Regions from separate parts of the Vibrio alginolyticus NBRC 15630 genome, predicted to be linked through region 2. Evidence: predicted binding sites of a transcription regulator. Region 2 holds the regulator's gene; the other holds the start of a gene.

Evidence for each region. The regulator MetJ, encoded in region 2, represses methionine synthesis genes. The targets are predictions, from matches to a motif close to TTAGACNTNTANANGTCTAA.
Region 1: N646_RS12715 (MetQ/NlpA family ABC transporter substrate-binding protein) is a predicted target of MetJ. The motif match lies at 3,559-3,578, and genes of this name have one in related genera.

What each region holds. Positions count from the first base shown of each region.
Region 1 is NC_022349.1:2,749,877-2,755,273, forward strand. It holds gene N646_RS12700 (lysophospholipid acyltransferase family protein) at 1-1,188, opposite strand, end outside; gene N646_RS12705 (SIMPL domain-containing protein) at 1,422-2,141, shown strand; gene N646_RS12710 (hypothetical protein) at 2,365-2,640, shown strand; gene N646_RS12715 (MetQ/NlpA family ABC transporter substrate-binding protein) at 2,736-3,539, opposite strand; tRNA gene N646_RS12720 (tRNA-Ile) at 3,802-3,877, opposite strand; gene rpoD (RNA polymerase sigma factor RpoD) at 4,033-5,397, opposite strand, start outside.
Region 2 is NC_022349.1:2,009,202-2,014,598, forward strand. It holds gene N646_RS09160 (bifunctional aspartate kinase/homoserine dehydrogenase II) at 1-999, opposite strand, end outside; gene N646_RS09165 (O-succinylhomoserine (thiol)-lyase) at 1,015-2,175, opposite strand; gene metJ (met regulon transcriptional regulator MetJ) at 2,401-2,721, shown strand; gene N646_RS09175 (malic enzyme-like NAD(P)-binding protein) at 2,835-4,112, opposite strand; gene bfr (bacterioferritin) at 4,319-4,795, opposite strand; gene N646_RS09185 ((2Fe-2S)-binding protein) at 4,889-5,077, opposite strand.

The DNA of each region.
Region 1 (5,397 bases), 740 kb from region 2:
GTTAAACAACGTTCGTGAATACAGACCTGCTACGCCGCGCTTTTCAATCAGTTGATCAACCAGACCTAAACGATACGCGCCCACCAAGCATTGGTTCTCTCTGTCCCACACAAACAGATGCAGGTAATCATGATCGAAATGGTCAATGTCTATTGCTAGTCCAGTCCCTTCGCCAACTTGTCGGAAATTGAGCTCACGTAGGCGACCAATTTCATGCAGTAGGGAAGGGATACTCTGCGACTCCGTGCAGTAAACATCGAACTCACCACTTGTTAGCAGCTTGGACTCTTTTGGTAAGTTGTTCAGCTCTTCAAGCAATTCGCCTACGGGTAACCCTGCCGCTATTGGAGAGAGCATTTCTGATGAAGAAGAAGGCTTCACTGAATGGGTTTCACGATTGAGCAAGTAAGTGTTGAGCCGCAAATAGTTCACCACTTGATCATCGTTAAGTGTGTTGATCTCTTTGAATTTGATCACTTGGCCAAAAGATAAATCGATGGTTTGCGCATGTTTGTTTAGCAACTCTCGACCAAGCAGTAGGGTACGCAAAAGTGGATGGATTTTCCCTGCCATATAGAAGCGTTTCGAGTTCTGGCCACTGATGAATACTGGAACTGTCGTTGCTTTGTTTTTGCGAATTAGGCTACTTACGCTTCGACTCCACGCTTTGTCTTCCAAGCGTTGCTGTTTGGCATCGACTAACTGGGAAACCTCACCGGCAGGAAAGACAAGCAATAAGCCGCCACTTGCGAGGTGTTTATTAGCCGCTCTGAGGGCCTTCATATTTGATTTGACGGCGTCTTTGCCTTCAAACACATCGACACCAATGAAGAGCTGATCTAACTCTGGTACGGTTTTCAGGTATTGATTGGCTAGAATTTGGATATCGTCTCGTACCATCAACAAGAGTTCGGCCAAGATGACGCCTTCCACACAACCAAGCGGGTGGTTCGCCACAATGACGGTAGCACCTTGTTTAGGCACTGAGTCGAGTGAACCATGAGCAATGCGATAATCGATACCTAAAATATCCAACGTGAAGCGGAGAAAAGTTTTGGTATCGGCATTAACGGGGCGTTGAGCGTAGAACTTATCAAGCTGGTTTAAACCGGTTGCCCATTCAGCAACGTTTTCACCAATGCCAAACGGCGTTTTACGAGGGAGACGAAAAGGGGTTGAACTATCCATATTTACCTCAGCGTACAAGTTGCTGATTGGATAGTAGAAATTACAGATGACAGTTAAGAGGCAAAAGCATGAGCCTTTGGTGACAAACCAATGAAGCTTTATTGACTAAAGAAAACGGTATATCACTGTGCTATGAATCAAAACTCGCGTTATGTCTCCCTCTTAAAACAATAGATAGGCTATCTTATCTAGAACAAAGATTAAGCTAAGTTGATATTTATCAGGGGGAAATAATGGAACGAGTTTCCAATAAAGCAGCACTTTGGATTGGGCTAAGTTTGATACTTGGTCTTGGCATCCTTGGCTATTTTATGCAGCAGACGGCGGTGAAATACCGAGCCTATGAAAGAGTCGTGACAGTAAAAGGTTTGTCGGAGCGTGAGTATCCTGCTGATACGGTGATTTGGCCGATTCAATTTACTCTAGCGAGTAATGATATGGGAGCCATGTTTGATGAAATTGACCAGCAAACCCGTTTGATTTTGGACTTTCTAAGTGCCAAAGGGCTTCCTGAAACCAGCGTTTCCCTTTCTTCCCCAGCGGTCATTGACAGAAAAGCACAGCAATATGGGAGCGAGCAAGACATTGAGTATCGTTATTTGGCCTCGCGAACCGTTACGGTTTACAGCCAGAGTGTTGATGTTGTTCGAGCGGCAATCAATGAAATAGGTGAGCTAGGAAAACAAGGCGTTTTGCTTAACCAAGATCCTTATGCAAATCGTGTTGAGTACAGCTTTACTAAGCTGAATGATGTGAAGCCAGACATGATCGAAGAAGCGACTAAGAATGCGCGTGAAGTGGCTGAGAAATTTGCGAAAGACTCACAGAGTTCACTGGGTAAGATCAAACGTGCAACTCAAGGGCAGTTCTCGATTTATGACCGAGACAGCAACACGCCTTACATTAAGAAAGTACGAGTGGTATCGACGGTTCAATATTACTTATCTGATTAAAGTTGCGCTCATATAGTCAATAGTTGGTCGTTCCATCACCTTCTATTTGTAGAGGTATCTATGCTCTGTGATAGGGAAATCAGTCTTCGATGACGCTATATACAAGTACTTTTTTATAAAACTAAGTTCTTAACAGTGATGAGGTGAGTTTGATAATAATCAAGCTCACTTGTTTCTTATGAGCGTAAGTTAGTATGACTTATTGCTAGAAGGAATTAGTATCATGGCATACAAGCACTTTATTAGAGAACTACTGGGTTTAGCGATTGTTGTCTCTGTCGTCTTTGGCGTATTAGGCGTGATGTTAGAGCTCTTCGCACTGACGGCACTTTGGGAGCATCAGCAAACGATAGCCGATGTTTTCTTCCATGAATCTCTCTACTTCATCGTATTTTTAATCCCACCATACTTCCTCTGGAAGTTGATTAACCGTCCTGAATTGGTTTCTGCTGACCAAGCTTATTTGGCAATGAAGTTAGAGGCTGAAAGTCGACAATGAGTCGATTTAGTGAGTAATGAAAAGAAGAGGCTATGAGCAAACATTAGCCTCTTTTCTATCTGATTCGTGGAGCAAAATATTCGCTGCTTTATTGATTAAAAAGCTGCTTCGATTGTGCCTTTGAAAGTGCGATCGAGGTAATCACGAATCGCTTGAGATTGATAAATAGAAACGAACTTTTTATACGCTTCATTATTTTTGTCTGCGTCACGAGTGGCGATGACCATGACTGCTAATGGGGCGTCTTTTGCTTCAAGATAGATACTTTGTTTCTTCGGATCTAAACCAGAAGACATTACGTAGTTCATTGTAATCGCAGCCGCGTCCACATCATCTAATGTTCTTGGTAGCTGAGCGGCATCTACCTCGACAAATTCAAATGATTTTGCGTTTTTTGTGATATCAGTTAGGGCGGCTTTATGGCCAACACCCTGTTTCAGCTCAATTAAACCTGCATCGGCGAGTAGCAACAGACCACGACCACCGTTGGTAGGGTCATTTGGAAGCGCTATACGTGCATTGTTTGGAAGCTCTTGCAGTGAGCGATACTTATTGGAATAAAGCCCCATACGCATAAGAATGGACTGACCAATTGATACTAATTGGGCGTTATGGCTACTGTTGAAGTTGTCTAAAAATGGCTGGTGCTGATAGCTATTAATATCGATGCTACCATCGCTAAGAGCGGCATTAGGTGTCACGTAGTCAGAAAACTCAATGACTTCGACATTCAAACCTTGCTTTGCTGCCTCCTTCGCTACCGCCTCGACTACTTGTGCATGTGGTCCAACTGTCGCGCCCACTTTAATGACAGAGTCATCTTTTTCTCCACAAGCGCTTAAGCCGACTACTGTCGTGAGAATCAAAGCTAGTTTCTTTAAGTGACCAATACTTTTCATTGTAGCTCCATTTTTTGTTTTAGACGTCCATACGTTTATATGTCCATACTATCAGAAGTTGTCTGAGGGTCAATGGTTTAAATTACGAGCAGACATTTTGTTTCGATTGCTCGTATAGAAAGCCAGATAATAGTTAAAGAAGAGGGGAAGAAGAAAAGCTATTACGAGGTTAGTGACGAGTTACCGCAACCGAAACTGTACCCAAAGATATAAGATACAAAAAAGGCGTAGTAGGTATTAACCTGCTACGCCTTTCGAAATATGGTGGCCCCTCGCAGACTTGAACTGCGGACCAATCGATTATGAGTCGACTGCTCTAACCACTGAGCTAAGGGGCCTTAATAGGACAACGATTATAGGGGAAGCGTTGCAAGGTGTCTAGATACCAACTAGGGCAATTGCGCTTAGTTTTTATCCACTTAGAACAGTAGATAATAAAAAAGGTGACCTAAAGTCACCTTTTTTGATTTCTAAAAGCTTGTATGCGCTGCGATTATTCGTCTAGGAAGCTGCGCAGAGTCTCTGAGCGGCTTGGGTGACGAAGTTTACGTAGTGCTTTTGCTTCGATCTGACGGATACGCTCACGAGTAACGTCGAACTGCTTACCAACTTCTTCTAGAGTATGGTCAGTGTTCATGTCGATACCAAAGCGCATACGAAGTACTTTCGCTTCACGTGGCGTTAGACCTGCAAGCACGTCTTTTGTTGCCACTTTAAGGCTAGTTGCTGTTGCAGAATCTAGCGGAAGTTCTAGCGTTGTATCTTCGATAAAATCACCTAGATGCGAATCTTCGTCGTCACCGATTGGTGTCTCCATTGAGATAGGCTCTTTAGCGATTTTTAGAACTTTACGAATCTTGTCTTCTGGCATTTGCATGCGCTCTGCCAGTTCTTCCGGTAGTGGCTCGCGACCCATCTCTTGCAACATTTGACGAGAAATACGGTTTAGCTTGTTGATCGTTTCGATCATGTGTACCGGGATACGAATCGTACGTGCTTGGTCCGCGATTGAACGAGTGATTGCCTGACGGATCCACCACGTTGCGTAAGTCGAGAACTTGTAACCACGACGATATTCGAACTTATCTACCGCTTTCATCAGACCGATGTTACCTTCCTGGATCAGATCCAAGAACTGTAGGCCACGGTTGGTGTATTTCTTCGCGATAGAAATTACAAGACGCAAGTTCGCTTCAACCATCTCTTTCTTCGCACGGCGAGCTTTTGCTTCACCGATAGACATACGACGGCTGATGTCTTTAATGTTCTGTACGTTTAGAGAAGTCTCTTCTTCAATCATTTTTAGCTTAGCGATTGAACGACGGATTTCTTCTTCGTTACGTTTGATCTTTTCAGCGTATGGCTTGTCTGAAGCAAGAACTTCATCCAGCCAAGCTTCACTTGATTCATTACCAGTGAACAGCGCGATGAATGATTTCTTCGGCATTTTGCCGTATTCAACCACTGACTTCATGATCAGACGCTCTTGTGTACGAACGCGATCCATAGCAGTACGCAGTTCATTCACTAGGTGATCAAACTGTTTAGGCGTTAGACGAAACTCGCGGAATACGTCTAGCATCATTTCATTAGCAACGGTTGCTTTCGGGCTGTTATAGCCGTACTCGTTGATTGCTAATTGAAGATTTTGATAGGTGCTGCGTAGTTGGTTGAATTTCTCTAGCGCTAATTCAGGATCGATACCTACATCTTCTTCAGAATCATCTGAATCGTCATCGCTATCTTCGTCGTCATCAACGTCTTCATCGTCTTCTTCTTCTAACTGAGATTCAGTCAGTTCAGAACCGATGTGTGTTGCCGTTGGTGCAGCGGTGTCGTCAGCATCTGGATCTACAAA
Region 2 (5,397 bases):
CAACGCTTGTAATACATCACTCTGTGTTTTTTCGAAGTCGTGCCCATGCATGAAAGACAACTGCACCAATAAAACATCATCCAGTGAAGTAATAATTTTAGCGCCACGACCAGATGCCAATACACGCTCAATACGAGTAGAACCCGACTCTGGCAGATAGCTACACTTGAGATTAAGGTCCATGGTACTTTGCGCCACAGGCTGAAGCGTACGACTGTGTAGCACTGGGGCAGCTAAGCGAGCAAGTTCACTGGCTTCATCCAATCGAAGTAACGGTAATAAACAAGCATCAGACACCAAACGTGGATCGGCACTATAGACACCAGCAACATCACTCCAAATCGTGACAGTACTGACTTCAGCAAGCGCGCCTATGACCGTTGCAGAATAGTCAGAGCCGTTACGACCAAGTAGAATGGTTTCTCCTGCCTCGTTCTGAGCCATAAAGCCAGTAATTACCACTCGTTTATGGTTATGCTGCGCGAGGATCTCTTTAATTAAAGGGTATGAACGAGCGCGATCAACCTCTGGTTGAGTTCCCGCTTCTGCACGTAAAAACGCTCGTGCATCTTGTGCAACCGCAGGGATAGAACGTTGAGATAATAACGCGGCCAATAGGCGAGCAGACCATACTTCTCCGTGCCCCAGTACCGCGGCTTTTTGCGCATTAGTGAGTGGTGCAGTCAGCTCCGAGAGAGTACTGAACTCATCATGTAATAAAGCTAACAGCTCTTCTTTTGCTTCACTCTCCAACAAGCTTTCTATTAGCTCAGTTTGGAACTGTCTCAAGCTTTGAAGCGCTTCATGCGCAATTCGGCCATCTTTACTTAACCCTTCCAAAAACTCAATCAAGCGGTTAGTGGTTTTTCCTGCAGCAGAGACGACCACAAGATCATTTTCTGTCGAATACTCCTTGAGAATACCCACAACGCGTAAGTAGCATTCTGGGTTTGCTAAGCTACTGCCACCAAACTTATGCAGCTGACGTTGTACAGTCATTGTTATCGTCTCCTATTACTGGGTAGCTTTAGCGAACGCTTGTTCTAAATCTGTGATGAGGTCTTGTGCATCTTCCAAACCGACAGACAAACGCAATAGTTGATGAGAGACCCCAGCCTCCGCCAGCGCCTCCTCACCCATTGCACGGTGCGTCATGGATGCTGGGTGGCAAATCAAACTTTCTACACCACCTAATGATTCAGCTAATGAAAACAGTTGGAGCTCTTTCACAAACACCTTTAACTGCTCAAACGAACCAGCAAACTCAAAACTCAACATAGAGCCAAAGCCCGTTTGCTGCTTTTTAGCGATGTCATGACCTGGATGTTCCGGCAGGCTTGGATGATAGATAGTTTTAACTAACGCTTGTTTTTGTAGGTAAGCCAGTACCTGCTGTGAGCTCTCTTCATGTACTTTCATACGAGCACCAAGCGTACGAATACCTCGCAGTGTCATGTAACTATCGAAAGGTGTGCCCGTTGCACCAATACAATTGCCCCACCATGCAAGCTCTTCTGCATGCGCTTCTGTGTTGGTGATGATTACCCCACCAATTACGTCCGAATGACCGTTGATGTACTTTGTTGTGGAGTGGATAACAAAATCCGCACCTAGCTCTAAAGGTTTTTGGTACACGGGTGTCAAAAAGGTATTGTCCACCGCAACTAACGCGCCGACTTGTTTCGCTTTTTCACAGGTAGCTGCAATATCCACTACGCGAACCAGAGGGTTTGACGGAGTTTCTAGCAAAATGAGTTTTGGTTTTTGTGCCAATGCAGCATCTAAAGCCTGTTCGTCTGATTGATCGACAAACTGAACCTTAAAATCGCCTTTGCTAGCTCGGGTATTAAAAAGACGATAGGTGCCGCCATAACAATCGTGAGGAGCAATAATGAGATCATCTGGGCCGAGAAAAGCGGAAACCCATAAATTTAATGCCGACGTACCGCAGTTAGTAACAACCGCTCCTTTTCCAGACTCAAGTTCAGATAGTGCACTTTCCAACAGTCCGCGGTTTGGATTACCAGATCGTGTGTAATCATACTTGGGCACTTCACCAAAAGCAGGAAAACCATAGTTAGTGGAAAGATAAATAGGTGGAACGACAGCATGATATTGGCTGTCTGATTCAATACCAGTGCGTACTGCAATGGTCGCAGGTTTGCGAGTGCTCATGGGTGTATCCTTTCACGGGTAATGACTTCTAAATAGGAATGCGCTATATCTAATGAGTAACATAAAGTGATCAACACGCTTCCTTTGCTGTTATGTTCACTTTACTCGTCAAAAAATGAGACGTCAACACTTCTAGACGTCTATATGTCTTTGCTTATGGCGGTAAATGCAGCTAAAATCAGCACCTAAATTATTTTTAACCGATTACATAAATGAAGGTGTGCAATGGCTGACTGGAATGGCGAATACATTAGCCCATATGCAGAGCACGGCAAAAAAAGCGAACAAGTAAAAAAAATTACCGTCTCTATCCCGCTAAAAGTTTTAAAGGTGCTAACTGATGAGCGTACTCGCCGTCAGATCAATAACTTACGCCATGCAACCAATAGCGAATTGCTATGCGAGGCATTTTTGCACGCGTACACAGGTCAGCCACTTCCGACAGATGAAGACCTTCGTAAAGACCGTCCTGATGATATTCCAACAGAAGTAAAAGCGCTGATGACGGAAATGGGCATCGAATTTGAGTCATTCGACGAAGAATAAAAAAGCCTGATAAGAGGTTTCAGGTAATAACTCTTGCCTCGAGCCAAATGAATGACATAAAAAATGGGACGCAATAGCGTCCCATTTTTTGTGTATCACATCTGAAAGATATATTACTCTGCCATGTAGTTTTCAGGCATCTCGATACGAGCTACACCTGAATTAACCGCCGCCTGAGCAACCGCTTTTGCAACACGTGGTAGCAAACGTGAATCCATTGGTTTTGGAATAATATAGTCCGCACCAAACTCTAGCTTATCAACACCTGCAGCCTTCAATACGGCTTCAGGTACAGGCTCTTTTGCTAGCTCACGAATCGCCTCAACGGCTGCAAGTTTCATTTCATCATTGATTTCACTTGCACGCACATCAAGAGCACCGCGGAAAATAAATGGGAAACACAATACGTTGTTAACTTGGTTAGGATAATCACTACGGCCAGTACCCATGATCAAGTCATCACGAACTGCGTGAGCAAGTTCCGGCTTGATTTCAGGATCCGGGTTAGAACATGCGAATACGATTGGCTTATCTGCCATCAACTTCAACGCTTCCGCTGGCAATAGGTTTGGACCAGATACACCTAGGAACAGATCTGCACCTTCAATCACGTCTTCTAGTGTGCGCTTATCTGTATTGTTCGCAAATAGCTGCTTATATTCATTAAGATCATCACGACGAGTGTGAATCACACCTTTGCGATCTAGCATGTAGATTTTTTCGCGCATTGCGCCGCATTTGATCAGAAGCTCCATACACGCTACAGCGGCAGCGCCAGCGCCAAGACAAACAATTGTTGAATCTTCAAGTTTCTTACCTTGAAGTTCGATTGCATTCAGCATACCCGCTGCCGTTACAATAGCAGTACCATGTTGATCATCGTGGAATACTGGTACATCACAACGTTCAATCAGACGCTTTTCAATCTCAAAACAGTCTGGTGCTTTAATATCTTCAAGGTTAATACCGCCAAAAGTGTCTGCAATGCTCGCAACAGTATCAACAAATTCATCGATCGTGCGGTGCTTAACTTCAATATCAATAGAGTCAAGACCTGCAAAACGCTTAAACAGTAACGCTTTACCTTCCATCACTGGCTTAGATGCAAGTGGACCTAGGTTACCTAGACCTAGAATAGCGGTACCGTTAGAAATAACAGCAACCATGTTCCCTTTTGCAGTGTACTTGTACACGTTATCCGGGTTTTGTGCGATTTCACGCACTGGCTCTGCAACTCCTGGGCTGTATGCAAGGGCAAGATCACCCGCCGTTTCCGCAGGCTTTGTCAGTTCGACAGCAATCTTTCCTGGAGTTGGATAAGCATGGTAATCCAATGCTTTTTGGCGATGTTCTTCTTCTGGAGTGGCTGCTTGGTGGTTGTCTTCAGACATGGACGTTTCTCTTTTTTATTTTTAGGTAAGGGGGCATAAATTCTATCGGATAGAAATCAAACTTCATAGGCAAGATTGCGAGCAATATCCTTAAAAAGCCGATAATAAAAGAGATTAGACCAGATAACGGGGTTAAGCACCCGATTTTCGAGTCAGGTGCTCTTTCTTATTACTATTATTGGAGTATGCAAACTTAGATAGTATCGTTACTCTTCGTCCACGTATTGCGCTTGGAGATAATTCTCAATACCAGACATTTCAATCAAGCCAAGTTGCGTCTCTAGCCAATCAACATGTTCTTCTTCATCTTCAAGAATGTCTTGGAATAAATCTCGAGACACATAATCTCGAATGTCTTCAGCGTAAGCAATCGCATCTTTTAAATCTGGAATAGCCGCCATTTCAAGCTTTAAGTCACACTCGAGCATTTCCTTGGTATCTTCACCAATCATCAACTTACCTAAATCTTGTAGGTTCGGTAAGCCTTCAAGGAACAAAATACGCTCAATTAGATGATCGGCATGTTTCATCTCATCGATAGATTCGTGATATTCCTTGTCTGCTAGGTGCTTTAAGCCCCAGTCTTTATACATTCGGGCATGAAGAAAATACTGATTAATAGCGACGAGCTCGTTACCGAGCACTTTATTGAGATGTTGAATGATGATTGGATCGCCTTTCATGACAAAACCCTCCTCTTTGGCTTCATTTAAATGTAGAAGCAAATGAGAAGGTGTCAAAATGTAAGGCAAATAATTACTGCATACTTACAGCAATTAGCTGGCTTGTTTAAATTCCGTGTAACTAGTTTCCGCTAAAATTTCCTTGGCCTGTCTGATGCACTTACCACATTGGCTGCCCAATGCCGTGCACTTTTTGATTCCTTTAATATCTGTTACGCCTTCATCTATCGCCAACTTCCTGATTTTTTTGTCGGAGACACCATGGCAAAGACAAACGTACATACTCAAAAAACCTATAAAACTAATCTGTGACAAACAATATAAACAAGAATAGTTCTTGTTACCAGTCGCATTATGGTGTCCGCTCAGAATATTTGGTTATAACGATTTTACCGCTGCAGGAAAAGATCAAAGGGTTAAGAGGGGTGAGTAAAAGCGTTAAGAAATAAAGTCGGTAAAACTCTGTTTTTAAATCGAAAAAGTGACGTCTTTTATTTCAACACTTATAACTAAATGTAATCTAGAAATGAAAAAGGGAAGCCTAAGCTTCCCTTTTCGATGCGCTTTCTTCAAAAAGAAGAACAGTGCAAGATTTCGTTTAA